2 regions of the Micromonospora sp. NPDC023888 genome follow, and region 2 is predicted to be linked to the other one. Evidence: predicted binding sites of a transcription regulator. Region 2 holds the regulator's gene; the other holds the start of a gene.
The links. The regulator HrcA, encoded in region 2, represses chaperone genes, less so after heat shock. The targets are predictions, from matches to a motif close to GGTTNGCACNCTCNNNNNGAGNGTGCNAACC.

Region 1 (9,201 bases), on a different contig from region 2:
GAGCTTCGTGCACGGCGCGGTGCTGCCCGTCGACGGCGGACGAATCGCCGTCTGAGGTGCGGCACCACCCCGCGGCCCGCTCCACGCTGCTTCAGCCGTGGAGCGGGCCGCGGTCGGCCGGGTTGGGCCACAGGTGCCTGACCGACGGCCTCGGCACCACGGCGGAAGGGCCGTCATCAACGGGACCGGCCCGACGCGGCACGCTGTTCGACGACCGCCAGCACCACCCAGGCCACAGCCACGAGCCACACCGCCACAAGCGGCGGCAGTCCTCCCAGCGCGACCACCAGCGCGACGAGTCCCACCCCAGCCTGGGTCACCGCGACCCAGCGGCCGACCGGCAGGCTGATTCCCCGGTAGATGATGACGCAGCCGACGATCATCACCAGCTGACTGCCGCCCAGCAGTCGCCCGGCCACGTCATGTCCGGGCCCTCGGTGGGCCGCCTCCTCCGCCGCCAACTCGACGGCGACCCCCGCTGTCACGATCGCGGCGTAGACCAGCAGGTGCCCGTAGGCGTAGAGGTAGCTCCGGACCACCGCCTGCCGCCCGCCGCGCAGGGCCCTGTTTCCCGCCTCGCTGTCGAACGTGGCGACGAAGTACACCCACCACACCCCGCTGGCGATGACGAACCCGCCGATCCCGATCGCCACCGAGACACCGCGCCAACCCGTGGCGTCGATCCCGTTCGCGACCGACAGGACCGCCTCTCCGAGCACGACGATGGTGAAGAGACCGAACCGCTCGGGCATGTGGGACGTCTGCGTCGGCGCCCGGCGTACCAGGGCGTAGGCCAGTGGTCCGGCGATCGTGGCGTTGACGACGAGTGCGGCGCTCCAGACCCAGTACCGCATCGGTGCGGAGACCAGGAGCGAGCCACACCAGAGCCCGGCGGCGACCAGGAAGCCTGTGGCGTTCCACCAGCAGAATTCCCGAGCCTCGACATCGAGCCAGCCCACGAGCGCGTACATCGCGGTGAGCAGCGCCAGCAGCAGCCCGTAGATCACCGCGAAGCGGCTGGCGTCGGCACCGGCGTCTCCGGGGAGGGAAGCCGCCAGCGTCAGCACACCCAGCATCGCGGTCAGCTGCGCCAGGCGGCTCGGTGGCTGGTCGTCGTCGAAGAGGTCGGCGAAGTAGGAGAAGCTGAACCAGAGCCACCAGACCACGCTGATCAGGCCGGCGAAGACCAGCACTCCGCGGACCGACGGATCCCCCACCAGCCGCTGAGCGAGCCGGAGCACCGCGACCACGAACACCAGGTCGAAGAAGAGCTCCAGCCAGCTGGCCCGGCGTGCCACGCCGTAGCCATGGATCAGGGAGCGCCTGCCGCGACGCCGGGCCTCCACCGGCTGAGGTTAGCGAGGATCGGGCACCGACTGACCCCGGTTGTCCAGTATCGGGACTCAGCGAACGGTGACGGTGACGGTGTGCCAGCCGGTTGCGCCGTCCGGGACGACGCCCTGCGTACGCTCGGTCTGGGTTTCGCCTGTCGCGTCCGTCGCACGGACCTGGAGTCGGTGCTCGCCCGGCGTGGCGTCCCAACGCCAGGACCACTGCACCCAGGTGTCCACGGACACGGTCGGGGCCAGCTCCGCCTGTTGCCAGTCTCCGCCGTCGACGCGTACCTCGACGCGGCTGATGCCCCGGTGCTGCGCCCAGGCCACACCGGCGACGGTGACCGGCCCGGTGGTCAGCCGGTTACGACTGCGGGGCGCGTCGATCCGCGACTGGGTCTTGATCGGCCCCTGGGCGGACCAGCCGCGCGGCACCCAGTACGCGTCGAAGTCGGCGAACCGGGTCAGCTCCAGCTCGGTCACCCACTTGCAGGCTGACACGTAGCCGTAGAGGCCGGGCACCACCATCCGGACCGGGAAGCCGTGCTCGACCGGCAGTGGCTCGCCGTTCATGCCGACCGCCAACAGCGCGTCCCGCCCGTCGCGCAGTGCGGCGGTGGGGGTGCCGCAGGTCCAGCCGTCGACCGACCGGCCGACGACCTGGTCGGCATCGTCGTCCGGGTCGACCTCGTCCAGCAACTCCCGAAGGGGTACGCCGAGCCAGCGGGCGTTGCCGATCAGGTCCCCGCCCACCTCGTTGGAGACGCAGGCCAGCGTGACGTACCGCTCGACAAGCGGACGGGCCAGCAGATCCGCGTAGCTGTAGGTGCGCTCCGTGCCGACCCGCCCGTGGATACGCAGCCGCCAGGTGTCCGGATCCACCTGGGGAACCACAAGCGCGGTGTCGATCCGGTAGAACGCGAAGTTCGGGGTGACGTACGGCGTGAGTTGTGTCAGGGCGAGGTCCGCGCCGGCCGGCACGGCCGGTGCGGGGGCCGCTGGCGTGGGCAGTCGGATCGCGTCCCGGGCGGCGGACACTCCGCGTCGGCCGGCCAGCCAGCGCCCACCGAGACCGGCCACCACGGCCGTGCCGAGCAGCACCCCGCTCCCGGTGAGGAACCGCCGCCGCGAGTCCGGGTCCACGTCGGCGGGCCCGACCGCCGCCGGCGGGCCGGCGGGAGTCACCGGCACCGGACCCGCCGGGGACGACGGCACCGATTCGCCGGGCGGCACCGGCACCGAGTCGCCTTGCGGCACCGGACCAGCGGTCGGTGTGGGTGGTGACCAGGGCCAGGGGTCCAGCTCGAACGGGCCGGCGATGAACAACCAGAGCACCAGGGCGCCGAGGCCGGCACCGACAAGCGACGGCAGCGCGTCGGCCGCGTCCGCACCGGCGCGGGTCAGAGCGGCGGCCACGCCGATGACGCCGAACGCGGCGATGCCGGCGACGCCGAACGCGAGCCGGCGGACCGCCAGCATGCCGAACAGTGCGGCGAACGCTCCGAGCAGCAGGCCCGTGCCGACCAGCAGTGCGATCTTGTCGGCGGTGCCGAAGAGGTCGATGGCGAACTGCTTCAGCGACTCGGGGACGGCGTCGACGACCACCCCGCCGACCGCGACCAGCGGCGCCGATCGGGGCCCGGTCAGCACTGCCACCGGTTCGGCGATCCCGATCGCGACGGCGGCGGCTGTCACTCCGGCCAGCGCGGCGTACCGCCGCGACGTGGTGCTCATCGGCCCAGTGTGCGCGATCATCCGGCCCGGTAGCGAACAACGTCAGCGTTCGGTAATGACCTGAGCAGACGAGACGGGGCGCACCGTCGTAACGACGGTGCGCCCCGCAACGGGTGTCGCTACCGGGTCAGAAACCCGGGCCGTGCTGGTGGCCGTGGCCGTGGCCGCCGCCGGCGGCGGCCGGCTCGGCCTGCTCCGGCTTCTCCACCACGAGGCTCTCCGTGGTGAGCAGCAGACCGGCGATCGAGGCGGCGTTGGTGACCGCGTTGCGGGTCACCTTCACCGGGTCGATGATGCCGGCCTTGACCAGGTCGACGTACTCGCCCTTGGCGGCGTCGAGGCCGTTGCCCCAGTCCAGGTCGGCGACCTTCTGCGTCACGACGTAACCGTCGTGACCGGCGTTCTGGGCGATCCAGCGCAGCGGCTCGACGAGCGCCTTGCGCACGACCGAGACGCCGACCTTCTCGTCACCGGTGAAGCCCAGGTCGTCGTCGAGCACCGAGAGGATCTGCACCAGGGCGGCGCCGCCGCCGGGCACGGTGCCCTCCTCGACCGCAGCCTTGGTCGCCGCGATGGCGTCCTCGATGCGGTGCTTGCGCTCCTTCATCTCGACCTCGGTCGCCGCGCCGGCCTTGATGACGGCGATGCCACCGGAAAGCTTCGCCAGCCGCTCGGCCAGCTTCTCCCGGTCCCAGTCGGAGTCGGAGGCCTCGATCTCCTTGCGGATCTGGGCCACCCGGTCGGCGACGTCGGCCTTCTGGCCGCCGCCGTCGACGATCGTGGTGTTCTCCTTGTCGACCACGATGCGCCGAGCGGTGCCCAGCACCTCCAGGCCGACCTGGTCGATCTTGTAGCCCAGCTCCGGGGCGACCAGCTCGGCGCCCGTGGAGATCGCGATGTCCTGGAGCATCGCCTTGCGCCGGTCACCGAAGCCCGGGGCCTTGACCGCGCAGACCTTGAGGGTCTTGCGCAGCGAGTTGACCACCAGGGTGGAGAGCGCCTGGCCGTCCACGTCCTCGGCGATGATCAGCAGGGGCTTGCTGTTCTGCAGGACCTTCTCCAGCAGCGGCAGCAGCTCCTCGATCGCCGAGATCTTCTGGGTGGTGACCAGGATGTACGCGTCCTCAAGGACGGACTCCTGGCTCTCCAGGTCGGTGACGAAGTTCGGCGAGATGAAGCCCTTGTCGAACTGGAGACCCTCGGTCACGTCCAGCTCGGTGGTGAGCATGGAGCCTTCCTCGACGGTGATGACACCGTCGCGGCCGACCCGCTCCATCGCCTCGGCGATCAGGTCGCCGATCGTGGCGTCCTGCGCGGAGATCGTCGCCACGTTCGCGATCGACTCCTTGCTGGTGACCTCCGCGGCACGGCCGAGCAGCGCCTCGGAGACCTTGGTGGCCGCCGCGTCGATGCCCCGCTTGAGGCCGGCCGGGTTGGTCCCGGCGGTCACGTTGCGCAGACCCTCGCGAACCATCGCCTGGGCGAGCACGGTCGCGGTGGTGGTGCCGTCACCGGCGACGTCGTTGGTCTTGGTCGCCACCTCCTTGACGAGCTGCGCGCCAAGGTTCTCGTACGGGTTGGTGAGCTCGATCTCCTTGGCGATGGTCACACCATCGTTGGTGATCGTCGGCGCACCGAATTTCTTGTCCAGGACGACGTTGCGCCCGCGCGGGCCGAGGGTGACCTTGACCGCGTCCGCGAGGGCGTTGACACCGTGCTCCAGCAGGTGCCGGGCGTCGTCCGAGAAGCTCAGGATCTTCGCCATTAATGTCCCTTCGAAGCGCCATTGCCCCGGCCCGGCGAGCCGGACCGGGGCAGTGGCACTGATCGGTTGCTTACTTCTCGATGACCGCGAGGACGTCGCGGGCGGAGAGCACCAGGTACTCCTCGCCGGCGTACTTGACCTCGGTGCCGCCGTACTTCGAGTAGAGGACGGTGTCGCCGACCTGGACGTCAACCGGAACCCGGTTGCCGTTGTCGTCGACGCGCCCCGGGCCCACAGCGAGGACAGTGCCCTCCTGCGGCTTCTCCTTGGCGGTGTCGGGGATCACGATGCCCGACGCCGTGGTGGTCTCAGCCTCGTTCGCCTGGACCACGATGCGGTCCTCGAGCGGCTTGATCGCAACCTTGGTCGCGGTAGTCACGGGCATACCCTCCTGGGGTACTGGTTTCGTTGCTGGCCGGCGGGGCCAACCAGCGTCAATCTGCCTCATGCCACCGGGCGGGACCGTCGTCGCGGGTGCCGGTCCGCCTGGCGTGCGCACCCGGGTCGCGAGACCCGGAAGCTGGCACCCTCAGGGTGAGAGTGCTAATCGCAGGTTATTCCGTGGCTAGCACTCCGTCAAGGAGAGTGCCAGCGAGTCGCGCCCCGCCAGCCCGGATTTCCGGGTCCACCCGGACAATGACCGGGTGGATCTCGATCAGCTGGCGGCGCTGCGTACCCCCGAGGGGTCGGCCGCGCTCACGGCGGCGGCCGGGTTGGCCGGCGGTGATCCGCTGGCCGCGGCGTCGGCGCTGCGCGCGGCCGGGGTGCCGCCGACGCTTGCCGCGGCGGCGCTCACCCAGGCCGAGCTGCGTAACCGGGCGGTCGGCAAGTTCGGTCCGGCCGCCGCCGGGATGTTCCTCACCCGCCCCGGGTTGGAGCAGGCCACCCGCCGGGTGGTCGCCGATCGTCGGGCCGCCCGGCTGCACGCGGCCGGCGTCCGCACCCTGGCCGACCTCGGCTGCGGCCTCGGCGCTGACGCGCTGGCCGCCGCCCGCGCCGGCATCCGGGTGTACGGGGTGGAAGCCGACCCGGTGACCGCCGCGATGGCCGCCGCCAACGCCGCGGCGGCCGGGCTGGCCGAGCTGTTCACCGTCGAGTGCGGCGATGCCACCGCGTTCGACGTCTCCCGCGTCGACGGGGTCTTCTGCGACCCGGCCCGCCGCGCCAGCGGCACCGGACGGCGGATCTTCGACCCACGCGCCTACTCCCCACCGTGGGACTTCGTCACCGGGCTGGCCGAGCGGGTGCCGCGCACCGTGGTGAAGGTGGCGCCGGGCCTGGACCACGCGCTGATTCCGCCCGGCGCGGAGGCGGAGTGGGTTGGCGTGGACGGCGACCTGGTCGAGGCCGCGCTGTGGTGTGGCGAGCTGGCGGAGGTGCCCCGCCGCGCCACGCTCTACCGCCAGGAGGGCGTCGAGACCCACCGCCACCAGCTCACCGGCTCGGGTGCCGACGAGGCGCCGGTCGGGTCGCCCCGGCGCTACCTGTACGACCCGGACCCGGCGGTGGTCCGCGCGCACCTCGTCGCCGAACTGGCCGGCGAACTGGACGCCACCCTCGGCGACCCGAGCATCGCCTACCTCTACGCCGACCTGCCGACCCGCACCCCGTACGCGCGCTGCCTGGAGATCACCGACGTGCTGCCGTTCTCGCTCAAGCGCCTGCGGGCGCTGCTGCGGGACCGCCGGGTGGGCCGGGTGGAGATCCTGAAACGGGGTTCCGCGCTCACCCCGGAGCAGCTCCGGCGGGACCTGCGGCTGGCCGGTGATGCCGCGGCGAGCCTGGTGCTCACCCGGGTTGGTGGGGCGCCCACGGTGCTGATCGGCCGTCCGGTCGACTAGCGTCATCGGCGTGGCGGGACCTGGCACTCCGGCGACGGCACTGTTGGTCAAGCACGGTGTCGCGCATCGCACCCACCCGTACCGGGTGGCCCCGGACGCCCCGAACTACGGCGCGCTGGTGGCCGTGGCGCTCGGCGTGGCACCGGAGCGTGTCTTCAAGTCGTTGGTGACCGAGGTCGACGGCGCGCTCACCGTGGCGGTCGTTCCGGTCACCGGCGAGCTGGATCTCAAGGCGCTCGCGGCGGCGGTCGGTGGGAAGCGGGCGGCGCTTGCCGACCGGGCGGTCGCCGAGCGGGCCACCGGGTACGTACGCGGTGGGATCAGCCCGCTCGGGCAGCGTCGGCGGTTGCCCACCGTGGTGGACGAATCCGCGTTGGACCTTCCGACGATCTATGTCTCGGCTGGTCGACGCGGTCTGCAACTCGAACTGGCCGCGGCGGATCTGGTGGCGCTGACCGACGCCCGCACCGCCCCGTTGCAGACCCGCTGACACCTCTCGTTACGTCGACTCCACCGTTGGGATACCCACGGAGTAACAGTCGCGTTGCTGAATTGTTATCGCTCCCAACAAACTTGGCACCTGCGCGGTCTTGTGGAGGCGGTGTGACGCGAAATACGTTGCCGGACACAACAAACACAACGCCTCCCCCACCCCCGAAAGGACCCTGCACATGCGTAAGGGGATCCTCACCATCGCCGCCGTGGGCCTGCTCACGACCGGCGGCTTGACCGCCTGTAGCGACGACTCCGGCGACAAGGCGGCCTCCGCCAAGACTCCCAAGATCGGCGTGATCCTCCCGGACAGCAAGTCCTCCGTCCGCTGGGAGACCGCAGACCGCCGATTCCTGGAAGAGGCGTTCAAGGCCGCCGGCGTCCAGTACGACATTCAGAACGCCCAGAACGACAAGACCGCCTTCCAGACCATCGCCGACCAGATGATCACCGGTGGCGTCACCGCCCTGATGATCGTCAACCTGGACTCCGGCACCGGCAAGGCCGTGCTCGACAAGGCCAAGTCGCAGGGCGTCGCCACCATCGACTACGACCGGCTCACCCTCGGCGGCTCCGCCCAGTACTACGTCAGCTTCGACAACGAGACCGTCGGCAAGCTCCAGGGCGAGGGCCTGACGAAGTGCCTGACCGACAAGGGCGCCAAGAACCCGGTCGTGGCATACCTCAACGGCTCCCCCACCGACAACAACGCCACCCTGTTCAAGGCCGGCTACGACTCGGTGCTCAAGCCGAAGTTCGACGCCAAGGAATACGTCAAGGGCCCTGAGGACGCGGTGCCGGCGTGGGACAACGCGCAGGCCGCGACCATCTTCGAGCAGCAGCTCACCAAGGCCAGCGGCAAGATCGATGGCGTGCTGGCCGCCAACGACGGTCTCGGCAACGCCGCCATCTCGATCCTCAAGAAGAACAAGCTCAACGGCAAGGTGCCGGTGACCGGGCAGGACGCCAGCGTCGAGGGCCTGCAGAACATCCTCGTCGGTGACCAGTGCATGACCGTCTACAAGGCGGTCCGGGAAGAGGCCAAGGCCGCTTCCGACCTGGCAATCGCGCTCGCCAAGGGCGAGAAGAAGGAGACCGGGCAGACGGTGAAGGACCCGGAGGGTGGCCGCGACGTCCCCTCGGTGCTGCTCACCCCGAAGGCCATCTACAAGGAGACGGTCAAGGACGTCATCGCCGACGGCTACGTGACCAAGGAGCAGGTCTGCACCGGGACGTACGCCAAGCTCTGCGCCGAAGCCGGCATCAGCTGACCGACGCCGCAGTACCCGCCGGGACGACACCCACCGCCCGGCACGGGAGTCGACTCCCGTGCCGGGCGGTGCCCGCCGGACGGGCCCCGACCCTCCCTTAAGGAGACCCCCGTGTCCGCGACCCCCCTGCTGGAACTCCGCGGGATCGACAAGAGCTTCGGTCCTGTCCAGGTGCTCCGCGACGTCGCCCTGACCGTCCACCCGGGTGAAGTGACAGCACTTGTCGGCGACAACGGCGCCGGCAAGTCGACCCTGGTGAAATGCATAAGCGGCATCCACCCCACCGACGCCGGCGAGATCCTGTTCAATGGCGAACCGGTGCACATCGGCAGCCCCCGCGACGCTGCCGCGCTCGGCATCGAGGTCGTCTACCAGGACCTCGCGCTCTGCGACAACCTGGACATCGTGCAGAACATGTTCCTCGGCCGGGAGAAGCGCAGCGGCATCGTCCTGGACGAGCCGACCATGGAGCAGCTCGCCGCCGAGACGCTGGCGGGGCTCTCCATCCGCACCGTCACCTCACTGCGTCAACACGTGTCCAGCCTCTCCGGCGGTCAGCGCCAGACCGTGGCCATCGCCAAGGCGGTGCTGTGGAACAGCAAGCTCGTCATCCTGGACGAGCCGACCGCGGCGCTCGGCGTGGCCCAGACCGCCCAGGTGCTCGAGCTGGTCCGCCGCCTCGCCGACAACGGCCTGGCCGTGGTGCTCATCTCGCACAACATGAACGACGTCTTCGCCGTCTCCGACCGCATCGCCGCGCTGTA
Region 2 (9,201 bases):
AGCGGTTCGAGGCCGGCTCGGCGGCTCCGCCCCGGTTCGGGGTCGGCTCCGCCGACGCGTTCCGATCGAGGCATTCCCGCTCCGGGCGCGGTCTCACCTGCCCGAATCGCTCTCCCGCGCTCCCTTGCTCAACGACAATCCAAGGCGTCTGGTGCCGGTCGTCGCCGGCCAGGAGGGGAGGGTCCTGCGTCTCGGCCGCCGGTCTGTCGTGCAGGTCACCGCCTCGGGTGAGCGGGGAAGTGGTTGACCGGTCAAGCAGTTACTACGGTTGACATGTCAATCGCTGGCCCGCCCGGTGGTACGCGACGCCGACCAAGCCGGGTCACGGAGCAAGGAGGAGTTCCATGGGAACGCTCGACGGCAAGGTTGTGCTGATCACCGGTACCGGCGGCGGTCTGGGACGCGTCGCCGCGCAGATCTTCGCCCGGGAGGGCGCGAAGGTCGTCGGAGCCGACATCCAGGTCGCCGGCAACGACGAGACTGTCGAACTCGTCCGCAACGCCGGCGGTGAGATGACCGGCATCGCGCCGGTCGACCTCACCGATCCGGAACAGGTGCGGGAGTTCGTCGAGGAGGCCGCCGTGGCCTACGGCGGGCTCGACGTGGTCTACAACAACGCGGCCGCGCTCCGCTTCGGCCCGATGCCGGACTTCTCCGTCGAGGACTGGCGGTACACCATCACCGGTGAACTCGACATCCCGTACTTCGTGTCGAAGTTCGCCTGGCCGCACCTGGTCCAGCGCGGCGGTGGCGTCATCATCAACGCCGCCTCCATGGCCGGCATGATCGCCGGTCACGTCCCCCCGATGGTGGGTCACACCGCCGCCAACGCCGGCGTCATCGGCCTGACGCGACAGCTCGCGCTCGAAGGCGCGCCGCACGGGATCCGCGCGGTGGCGGTCAGCCCGGGGCCGATCATCAGCCCCGCGAGTGAGCGCGACCTGGGTGACAACCAGGCGGCTCGGGACGCGATCACCGGCAAGACGCTGCTCAAGCGGTTCGCCCAACCCGAGGAGGTCGCCGAACTGGTGGTGTTCCTCGCCTCCGACCGGGCGTCGTACATCACCGGGGCGAACTACCCGGTCGACGGCGGCGCGACCGCCTGGTGACCCCACCGGACGCCGGGACGCCGCAGCACCGGCGGCGTCCCGCCGGATCAGCCGCCGCCCGCGGTGGCGAACCCGCGCCGTGATCGACTCGGCTTCGGCGCAGTCGCGGTATCCAGAGGCACTCGACACCCCGACCTCACGAAGACCGAGTCGATCAAGCCGCGCGCACGGCGCGCGGAGAGCAACGCCTACCCGGCAAGATCAGCGGAGCCACCGTCCAGAGCGGCCACCCATCGAGTCAATCGCTTGTCCCGGAAGGCCAGGACCCCCTCGCGCCCCTCGTCGGAGAGGAAGTAGCCGGTCGAGAGGGCGGACAGCCGGGCCAGGTCGGCACGCAGCTCGGCGGTGCCCGGCCGGCGCAGCAACTCCTTCGCGCCGGCCAACGCGCCCGGCGCGCCGCGCACCAGCGAGTCGCAGTACCGCCGCACCGCGTCGTCCAGCCCGTCCGCCGGCACGCTGGCCGTGACCAGGCCGATCTCGGCGGCCCGCCGGCCGTCGAAGGTGTCTCCGGTCAGGTACAGCTCGGCGGCGGCGCGCGGGTGCAGCCTGGGCAGCACGGTCGCCGAGATCACCGCCGGAATCACCCCGATCCGCACCTCGGTGAACGCGAACGTCGCCTCGTCGGCGCAGACCGCCAGGTCGGCGGCGGCGATCAGACCCAGCCCACCGGCCCGCGCCGGCCCACCCACCCGGGCCAGCACCGGCTTCGGGCACTCCCAGACCGCCGCGAGCACGTCGCCAAGCATCCCGGCGGGCACCGCGCCGCTGGCGTACGCCGCAGCCGTCTCCTTCAGGTCCGCTCCCGAGCAGAAGACCGGACCGGTGTGGTCGAGCACGATCGCCCGGACCGTCTCGTCGGCGACCGCGTCGCCCAGCCCGGCCAGCAACTGCTTCATGAGCCCGGTGGAGAGCGCGTTGCGGTTGTGCGGGCTGTCCAGGGTGAGGGTGGTCACCCCACGGGCCGTGGCGACCCGCACGAGGACGTCGGGAGAGGTCATGCCGGGCACACTAGTGGCCATGCCCGGCGTCCTTCCAGAAGGTGAGACCGTCCCCGTCGACGGATCGCTGCCCGCCACCGCCACCACGGCGGTCGGCGCGCGCGGCTTCGGCGTGTACGTCCACGTGCCGTTCTGCGCCAGCCGCTGCGGCTACTGCGACTTCAACACCTACACCGCGGCCGAGCTGGGCGGCGGCGCCAGCCGCGAGGGGTACGCCGACACCGTCCTGGCCGAGCTGGCGCTCGCTGCCCGGGTGCTCGGCGACACCCCGCCGCCCCGGGTCGACACCGTCTTCGTCGGCGGCGGCACCCCCACCCTGCTCCCCGCCGACGACCTGGCCCGCATCCTCGACGGCATCGACCGCACCTGGGGGCTGGCCGCCGACGCCGAGGTGACCACCGAGGCCAACCCGGAGTCGGTCACCCCCGAATCGTTGAAGCTGCTGCGGGCCGCCGGCTACACCCGGATCTCGCTGGGTATGCAGTCCGCCTCCCCGGGGGTGCTGGCGATCCTGGACCGCAAGCACAGCGCCGGCCGGGCCACCGCTGCCGCACTGGAAGCGCGTGACGCCGGATTCGAGCACGTCAACCTGGACCTGATCTATGGAACCCCGGGGGAGCGGCCGGAGGACTTCGCCGCCTCGCTGGAGCAGGTCGTGGCCGCCGGGGTGGACCACGTCAGCGCGTACGCCCTGATCGTCGAGGACGGCACCCGGCTCGCCGCCCGGATGCGGCGCGGCGAACTGGCGTACCCGAGTGACGACGTGGCCGCGGACCGCTACCTGGCCGCGGAGGCCGCGCTCGACGCGGCCGGGCTGTCCTGGTACGAGGTCTCCAACTGGGCTCGCACCGACGACGCCCGGTGCCGGCACAACCTGCTCTACTGGACCGGCGCGGACTGGTGGGGGCTGGGGCCGGGGGCGCACAGCCACGTCGGCGGGGTGCGCTGGTGGAACGTCAAGCACCCCTCGGCGTACGCCAAGCGGTTGGCCGAGGGCGCGTCTCCCGGCCTGGCCCGGGAGGTGCTCACGGCCGACGAGACGCACATGGAGGACGTGATGCTCCGGCTGCGGCTCGCCAGCGGCCTGCCGCTCGCGGTGCTCGACGCCACCGGACGGGCGGGCGCCGAGCGGGCACTTGCCGGCGGCCTGCTGGCCGCCGACGAGTACGCCGCCGGTCGGGCGGTGCTCACCCTGCGCGGGCGGCTGCTCGCCGACGCGGTGGTGCGCGACCTGCTGCCCTGAGCCAGCCCCGCTGCCCCGGACCGGGGCAGCGGAGCACCGGACCGGCCGGGGGAGCGGCCGACCCGGGTCACTTGATGAAGCTGGCCGAGAGCGGGTAGCGGTAGAGCTGACCCTCGTTGGCCTTGATGCCGGCGATGATGCCGAACACGGCGCCGAGGATGATGGCGGCCCCGACCCCGATGAAGCCGATCAGGATGCAGGACAGCACCCAGCCGACCACGCCGACGACCGACCAGATGAGCTGGAAGTTGAGCGCCGCCGCGGCGTGCGCCCGCACCGTCGGGGACTGGTTGCCGCGGGCCAGCAGCGCCACCAGCGGGCCGATCCAACCCAGCACCCCACCGCTGAGGATCATGCCGGCGGCGCCGCCGAAGTGCGCGACGAGCGCCCAGGTCTTGTCCTCGTTGCTGGCAAAGCCGCCACCGGGGCCGCCGTAGGCGCCGCCGGTCGGATATCCGCCAGCAGGGTAGCCACCGGGCGGCGGGTAACCACCGGGCGGCGGATAGCCCCCCGCCGGGGGGTAGCCGCCTGACGGCGGTTGGTCACCGGTGGGCGGCGGATAGCCACCAGCCGGGGGATAGCCGCCCGGGCCAGGCGCCCCGGACAGTGGTGCGGTGGGTGGCTCGGCCGACGGGTACGAGCTGGGAGAGGTCGGCTCCGGCGGGTAGTTGCCGGGGTCACCCGCGCCGGGAGGGCGAGGAGGTTCAGTCATGGATGTCACGGTAGGGGTCCGTGGCAACGCCGCACCAGTGGGCGGCCGTTGATCATCGCGCCGGCGGGTACGCCGACGTAGACTGGCACTCGCTACAGTCGAGTGCCAGGACGGCTATGCCGGGCCCCACGGCCCCGGCGGCCGACGTGCGACAGGAGGTGCGGAGGATGGGTCTCGACGACCGGAAGCTCGCCGTGCTCCGCGCGATCGTCGAGGACTACGTCTCCACCCAGGAGCCGGTCGGCAGCAAGGCGCTTGTCGAGCGGCACCAGCTCGGGGTCTCCCCGGCCACGGTCCGCAACGACATGGCCGTGCTGGAGGAGGAGGGCTACATCCGGCAGCCGCACACGAGTGCCGGCCGGGTGCCCACCGACCGCGGCTACCGGCTCTTCGTCGACCGGTTGTCCCGGGTCAAGCCGCTCAGCCCGGCCGAACGTCGGGCCATCGAGCGCTTCCTGGTCGGCGCTGTCGATCTCGACGACGTGGTGCACCGCACAGTGCGGCTGCTCGCCCAGTTGACCCGGCAGGTGGCCGTCGTGCAGTACCCGAGCCTGGCCCGCTCCTCGGTCCGGCACCTGGAGCTGGTGCCGATCTCCACCACCCGGCTGATGCTCGTCATGATCGCTGACACCGGGCGGGTCGAGCAGCGGCTGGTGGAGCTGCCCGGTCCGGTGCCGGCCGACGACGTCATCGACCTGCGCCGGCTGGCAAACGAGAAGCTCGCCGGCGCGCGGCTGTCCGACACGCCGCCGTTGGTGCAGGCGCTCGTCGAGGAGGTGCCGGCCGAGTTGCGCCCGGCGATGACCACGCTCTCCACCGTCCTTCTGGAGACGCTTGTCGAGCGGCACGAGGAACGCATCGCGCTGGCCGGCACCGCGAACCTCACCCGGGGCGGCCTGCTCGACTTCCAGGGTTCGCTGCGTCCGATCCTGGAGGCGCTGGAGGAGGAGGTCGTGCTCCTCAAGCTCATCGGTGAGACGGAGCCGAGCACGACCCGGGTGCTGATCGGCGACGAGAACGAGTTCGACAACCTGCGGGCCGCCTCGGTGGTCAGCACCGGGTACGGCCCAGGCACCACGATCGTCGGCGGCCTGGGAGTGCTGGGACCCACCCGGATGGACTACCCCGGCACCATCGCCACGGTGCGCGCCGTGGCACGCTACGTGGGCGAGTTGCTGGCCCAGAACTGACCAGTCAGGGCCGACGGCCGGCTGTTTGCCGCCGGATCGGCGCAACGCGAGACGAACATGAGGACACGGAACGCAGTGGCCAGGGACTACTACGGCATCCTCGGTGTCAGCCGGGAAGCCTCCGATGACGAGATCAAGCGTGCCTACCGCAAGCTGGCGCGCCAGTTCCACCCGGACGTCAATCCGGACCCGGAGGCTCAGGAGAAGTTCAAGGACATCAACGCGGCGTACGAGGTCCTCTCGGACGACCGGAAGCGGCAGATCGTCGACCTGGGTGGCGACCCGCTCGCCCCGGGCGGCGGTGGCGCCGGCGGCCCGGGTGGCCCCGGTGGCGCCGGCCCGTTCGTCGGTTTCCAGGACATCATGGACGCGTTCTTCGGTGGCGCGGCCGGTGGGGCGCGCGGCCCCCGTCCACGGACCCGCCCGGGTGCCGACGCGATCCTGCGACTCGAACTGGACCTGCACGAGACGGCGTTCGGCGTCGAGGCCCCGATCACCGTCGACACCGCCGTGCTCTGCACCACCTGCTCCGGCGCCGGCACGGCCGCCGGCACCCACCTGGCGACCTGCGAGGCGTGTGCCGGTCGGGGCGAGGTGCAGTCGGTGCAGCGCACCTTCCTCGGCCAGGTGGTCTCCGCCCGGCCGTGCACCGTGTGCCAGGGCTACGGCACCACCATCCCGCACCCCTGCCCCACCTGCGCCGGCGACGGCCGGGTGCGCACCCGCCGTTCGCTGACCGTCAAGATCCCGGCCGGCGTCGAGGACGGCATGCGGATCCGGCTGGCCCAGCAGGGCGAGGTGGGCCCGGGTGGCGGCACCGCCGGTGACCTCTACGTGGAGATCCACGAACGGCCACACGACGTCTACTCCCGCAAGGGCGACGACCTGCACTGCCGGGTCACCGTGCCGATGACGGCGGCGGCGCTCGGCACCCGCCTGACCATCAAGACCCTGGACAGCGAGGAGACGGTCGACGTCAAGGCCGGCACCCAGCCGGCCAGCACGCTGCGACTGCGCGCCCGGGGCGTGCCGCACCTGCGCGGCACCGGCCGAGGCGACCTCTACGTGCACCTGGACGTGCGGACCCCGACCAAGCTCGACCCGGACCAGGAAAAGATGCTGCGCGACTTCGCCAAGACCCGCGGTGAGGAGGTCGCCGAGCTGTCCAAGCAGGGCGGCTTCTTCTCCCGGATGCGCGACGCGTTCAACGGGCACGCCTGAGGTGTCCGCGCCGCTGTTCCTGGTGGAGGCGCTGCCCACCGGCGACGCGCTGACCCTGGACGGCCCGGAGGGGCACCACGCCGCCACCGTGCAGCGACTGCGCGTCGGCGAGGAGCTGCTGCTCGCCGACGGTCGGGGTGGCACGGCCGCCGCCGTGGTCACCGCCGTCGGCCGGGGCACCCTGGAGGTCACCATCACCTCCCGGGGGTACGCGGACGCGCCGGTCCCCCGGATCGTGGCGGTGCAGGGCATCGCCAAGGGCGACCGCGGTGAGCTGGCGGTGCAGGCGATGACCGAGGTCGGCGTGGACGAGATCGTGCCCTGGGCGGCGTCCCGCTCGGTGACCCAGTGGCGTGGCGACCGGGGCGTACGCGCCCGGGAAAAGTGGGTGTCCACCGCTCGGGAGGCCGCCAAGCAGGCCCGCCGGCCGTGGCTGCCCGTGGTGGCCGGCGCGCCGGACGAGTCCACCGCCACCGTCGCCCGCCGGATCGCCGGCGCCGCCGCCGGGTTCGTGCTGCACGAGGAGGCCGAGGAGCGGCTCAGCACCGCCGAGCTGCCGCCCGCCGGTGAGATCGTCCTGGTCGTCGGCCCCGAGGGTGGCATCGCGCCGGCCGAGCTGACGGCCTTCCGGGAGGCGGGCGGGCGAGTGGTCCGGCTCGGCCCGGCCGTGCTGCGCACCTCGACCGCCGGCGTGGCGGCGCTCAGCGTGCTCGCCACCCGCCTCGGCCGCTGGTGACCTGACCCACGCGGCTGCCCGGCCACCTCTTCCCGTCGGCAGCGCCTACACCACCGCGGCGCTGGTCGGCATCGGCGCCATGGTGATCACGACGCTGACCAGCCTCGCTCTCGCGGGCCCACGCTCGTCCGGGACCAACCCGTAAGTTGGATGCACTCATCCCAACAGTGGAGGTTCCATGCCCAAGGGCTACTGGGTCAGCGTCTACCGCACCATTTCGGACCCCGAGAAGCTGGCCGCTTACAACGAGCTGGCCGGTCCGGCCGCCAGGGCCTGGGGCGGTCGGACCCTCGTCCGTGGCGGCCGGGTCGCCGCATACGACGGCGGAATCGCCGAGCGCACCGTCGTTGTCGAGTTCGACAGCTTCGAGCAGGCCGTCGCGGCACGGGAGAGTGCGGCCTACCAGGAGGCGCTGGTCGCCCTCTCCGACGGCGTCGAGCGCGACTTCCGCATCGTCGAAGGCATCGACTGAGCGAGGTCCAGTCGGAACTCGGCGTCGCCGCCTGAGGCATGCCTGGTGGTCCTGTCCTGCCCACTTCGTCTGGGCAGCTTCCCGGGGCCGGAGCGGCGGGAACCGGCGTGGCTGCACCCGTGGGTGGAAACCGAGGGACCCATCGGGTGCGGCGTTGACCTTCCCTCAGCTCCGCAGGTAGGACGCGCCGTTGAGGTCGACGATCGTGCCGGACGCCCACTCGGCCTGCGGCGAGGCGAGCCAGTGCACGGCGGCGGCGATCTCCTCCGGCTGGGCCACCCGGTCGAACGGGCTCTGGGCCCGGATGGCCGCGCCTTGCTCGCCGCGCAGGTGCTCGGTGGTCATGTCGGTCGCCACGAAGCCTGGCGCGACGGTGGCGACCGTGATGCCGTACGGCGCGAGCGCCACGGCGAGGGACTGGCCCAGGGCGTTCAGCCCGGCCTTGCTGGCGCCGTACGCCGGCTGGTCCGGCTCGCCCCGGAACGCGCCCCGCGACGAGACGTTGACGATCCGACCGCCGCGCTCGCGCATGTGCTGGGCGGCGCACCAGGTGACGTTGCCGGCACCGGTCAGGTTGGTCGCCAGCACCTGCTGCCAGCGCTGCTGCCACTGCTCGTAGGACGCGCCGAAGATCGGGTGCGGGTCGTCCCGGTCGCCGTACGTCCCGGCGTTGTTGACGAGCACGTCCAGCCCGCCGAGCAGCTCGGCGGCCCGGTCGACCATGGCCCGGACCGAGTCCGGGTCGGTGAGGTCGGCGCGGACCACCACGTGCCCGTCGCCGGGCAGCTGCGCGCGCACCTTCTCGGCCGCCTCGGCGGAGTCGCGGTGGTGGATTGCCACCCGGTCGCCGCTGGCCGCGAACGCCATCGCCACCGCGCGGCCGATCCCGCGTGAGGCACCGGTCACGAGTACCGCTCGATCCGTCATGCCGGCCATCCTGCCTCAGCCGCCATCTCCCCTCCTACACTGCCCCGATGGGATCCGACTGCCTGTTCTGCCGCATCGTCGCCGGGGAGATCCCGGCCACCGTGGTCCGGGAGACCGACACCACGCTCGCCTTCCGTGACATCGACCCGAAGGCGCCGGTGCACGTCCTGGTCATTCCGAAGGAGCACTACGCCGACGTCGCCACGCTCGCCCAGGGCGACCCGGCGCTGGCCGCCGACGTGCTGGCGACGTCCGCCGCGGTGGCCGAGGACGAGGGCCTGCTCGGTGACGGTTTCCGGTTGATGTTCAACACCGGGGCGTACGGCGGGCAGGAAGTGTTCCACGTGCACGCGCACCTGCTCGGTGGTGCGCCACTCGGCCCGATGCTCGCCCGGGACCTGGCATGACGGCCGTCCCCGACGTGTACGACCGGTTGGGTCGGCTGGTCCGCAGGGTGCAGGCCGACGCCCGGGTGCCGGCGGTGTCGGCGGCGCTGCACCGGGCCGACCGACCGCTCTGGAACTGCACCGTCGGCGCGACAGGCACGGACAGCCCGTTGGGGCCGGGCACCCAGTTCCGGATCGGCTCGGTCA

Region 1: a site for HrcA is predicted at 5,352-5,382, ahead of groES (co-chaperone GroES). Genes of this name have one in related genera too.

What each region holds. Positions count from the first base shown of each region.
Region 1 is NZ_JBEZZW010000034.1:53,485-62,685, reverse strand. Features, by position in the region: gene AB0F61_RS26055 (SDR family oxidoreductase) at 1-55, shown strand, start outside; gene AB0F61_RS26050 (low temperature requirement protein A) at 177-1,346, opposite strand; gene AB0F61_RS26045 (molybdopterin-dependent oxidoreductase) at 1,404-3,068, opposite strand; gene groL (chaperonin GroEL) at 3,196-4,833, opposite strand; gene groES (co-chaperone GroES) at 4,904-5,218, opposite strand; gene AB0F61_RS26030 (methyltransferase domain-containing protein) at 5,478-6,674, shown strand; gene ybaK (Cys-tRNA(Pro) deacylase) at 6,685-7,164, shown strand; gene AB0F61_RS26020 (substrate-binding domain-containing protein) at 7,346-8,437, shown strand; gene AB0F61_RS26015 (ATP-binding cassette domain-containing protein) at 8,549-9,201, shown strand, end outside.
Region 2 is NZ_JBEZZW010000006.1:44,001-53,201, reverse strand. Features, by position in the region: gene AB0F61_RS07135 (SDR family NAD(P)-dependent oxidoreductase) at 345-1,109, shown strand; gene AB0F61_RS07130 (enoyl-CoA hydratase-related protein) at 1,298-2,107, opposite strand; gene hemW (radical SAM family heme chaperone HemW) at 2,127-3,350, shown strand; gene AB0F61_RS07120 (DUF4870 domain-containing protein) at 3,418-4,062, opposite strand; gene hrcA (heat-inducible transcriptional repressor HrcA) at 4,230-5,252, shown strand; gene dnaJ (molecular chaperone DnaJ) at 5,328-6,473, shown strand; gene AB0F61_RS07105 (16S rRNA (uracil(1498)-N(3))-methyltransferase) at 6,475-7,209, shown strand; gene AB0F61_RS07100 (DUF1330 domain-containing protein) at 7,388-7,681, shown strand; gene AB0F61_RS07095 (SDR family oxidoreductase) at 7,847-8,608, opposite strand; gene AB0F61_RS07090 (histidine triad nucleotide-binding protein) at 8,656-9,015, shown strand; gene AB0F61_RS07085 (serine hydrolase domain-containing protein) at 9,012-9,201, shown strand, end outside.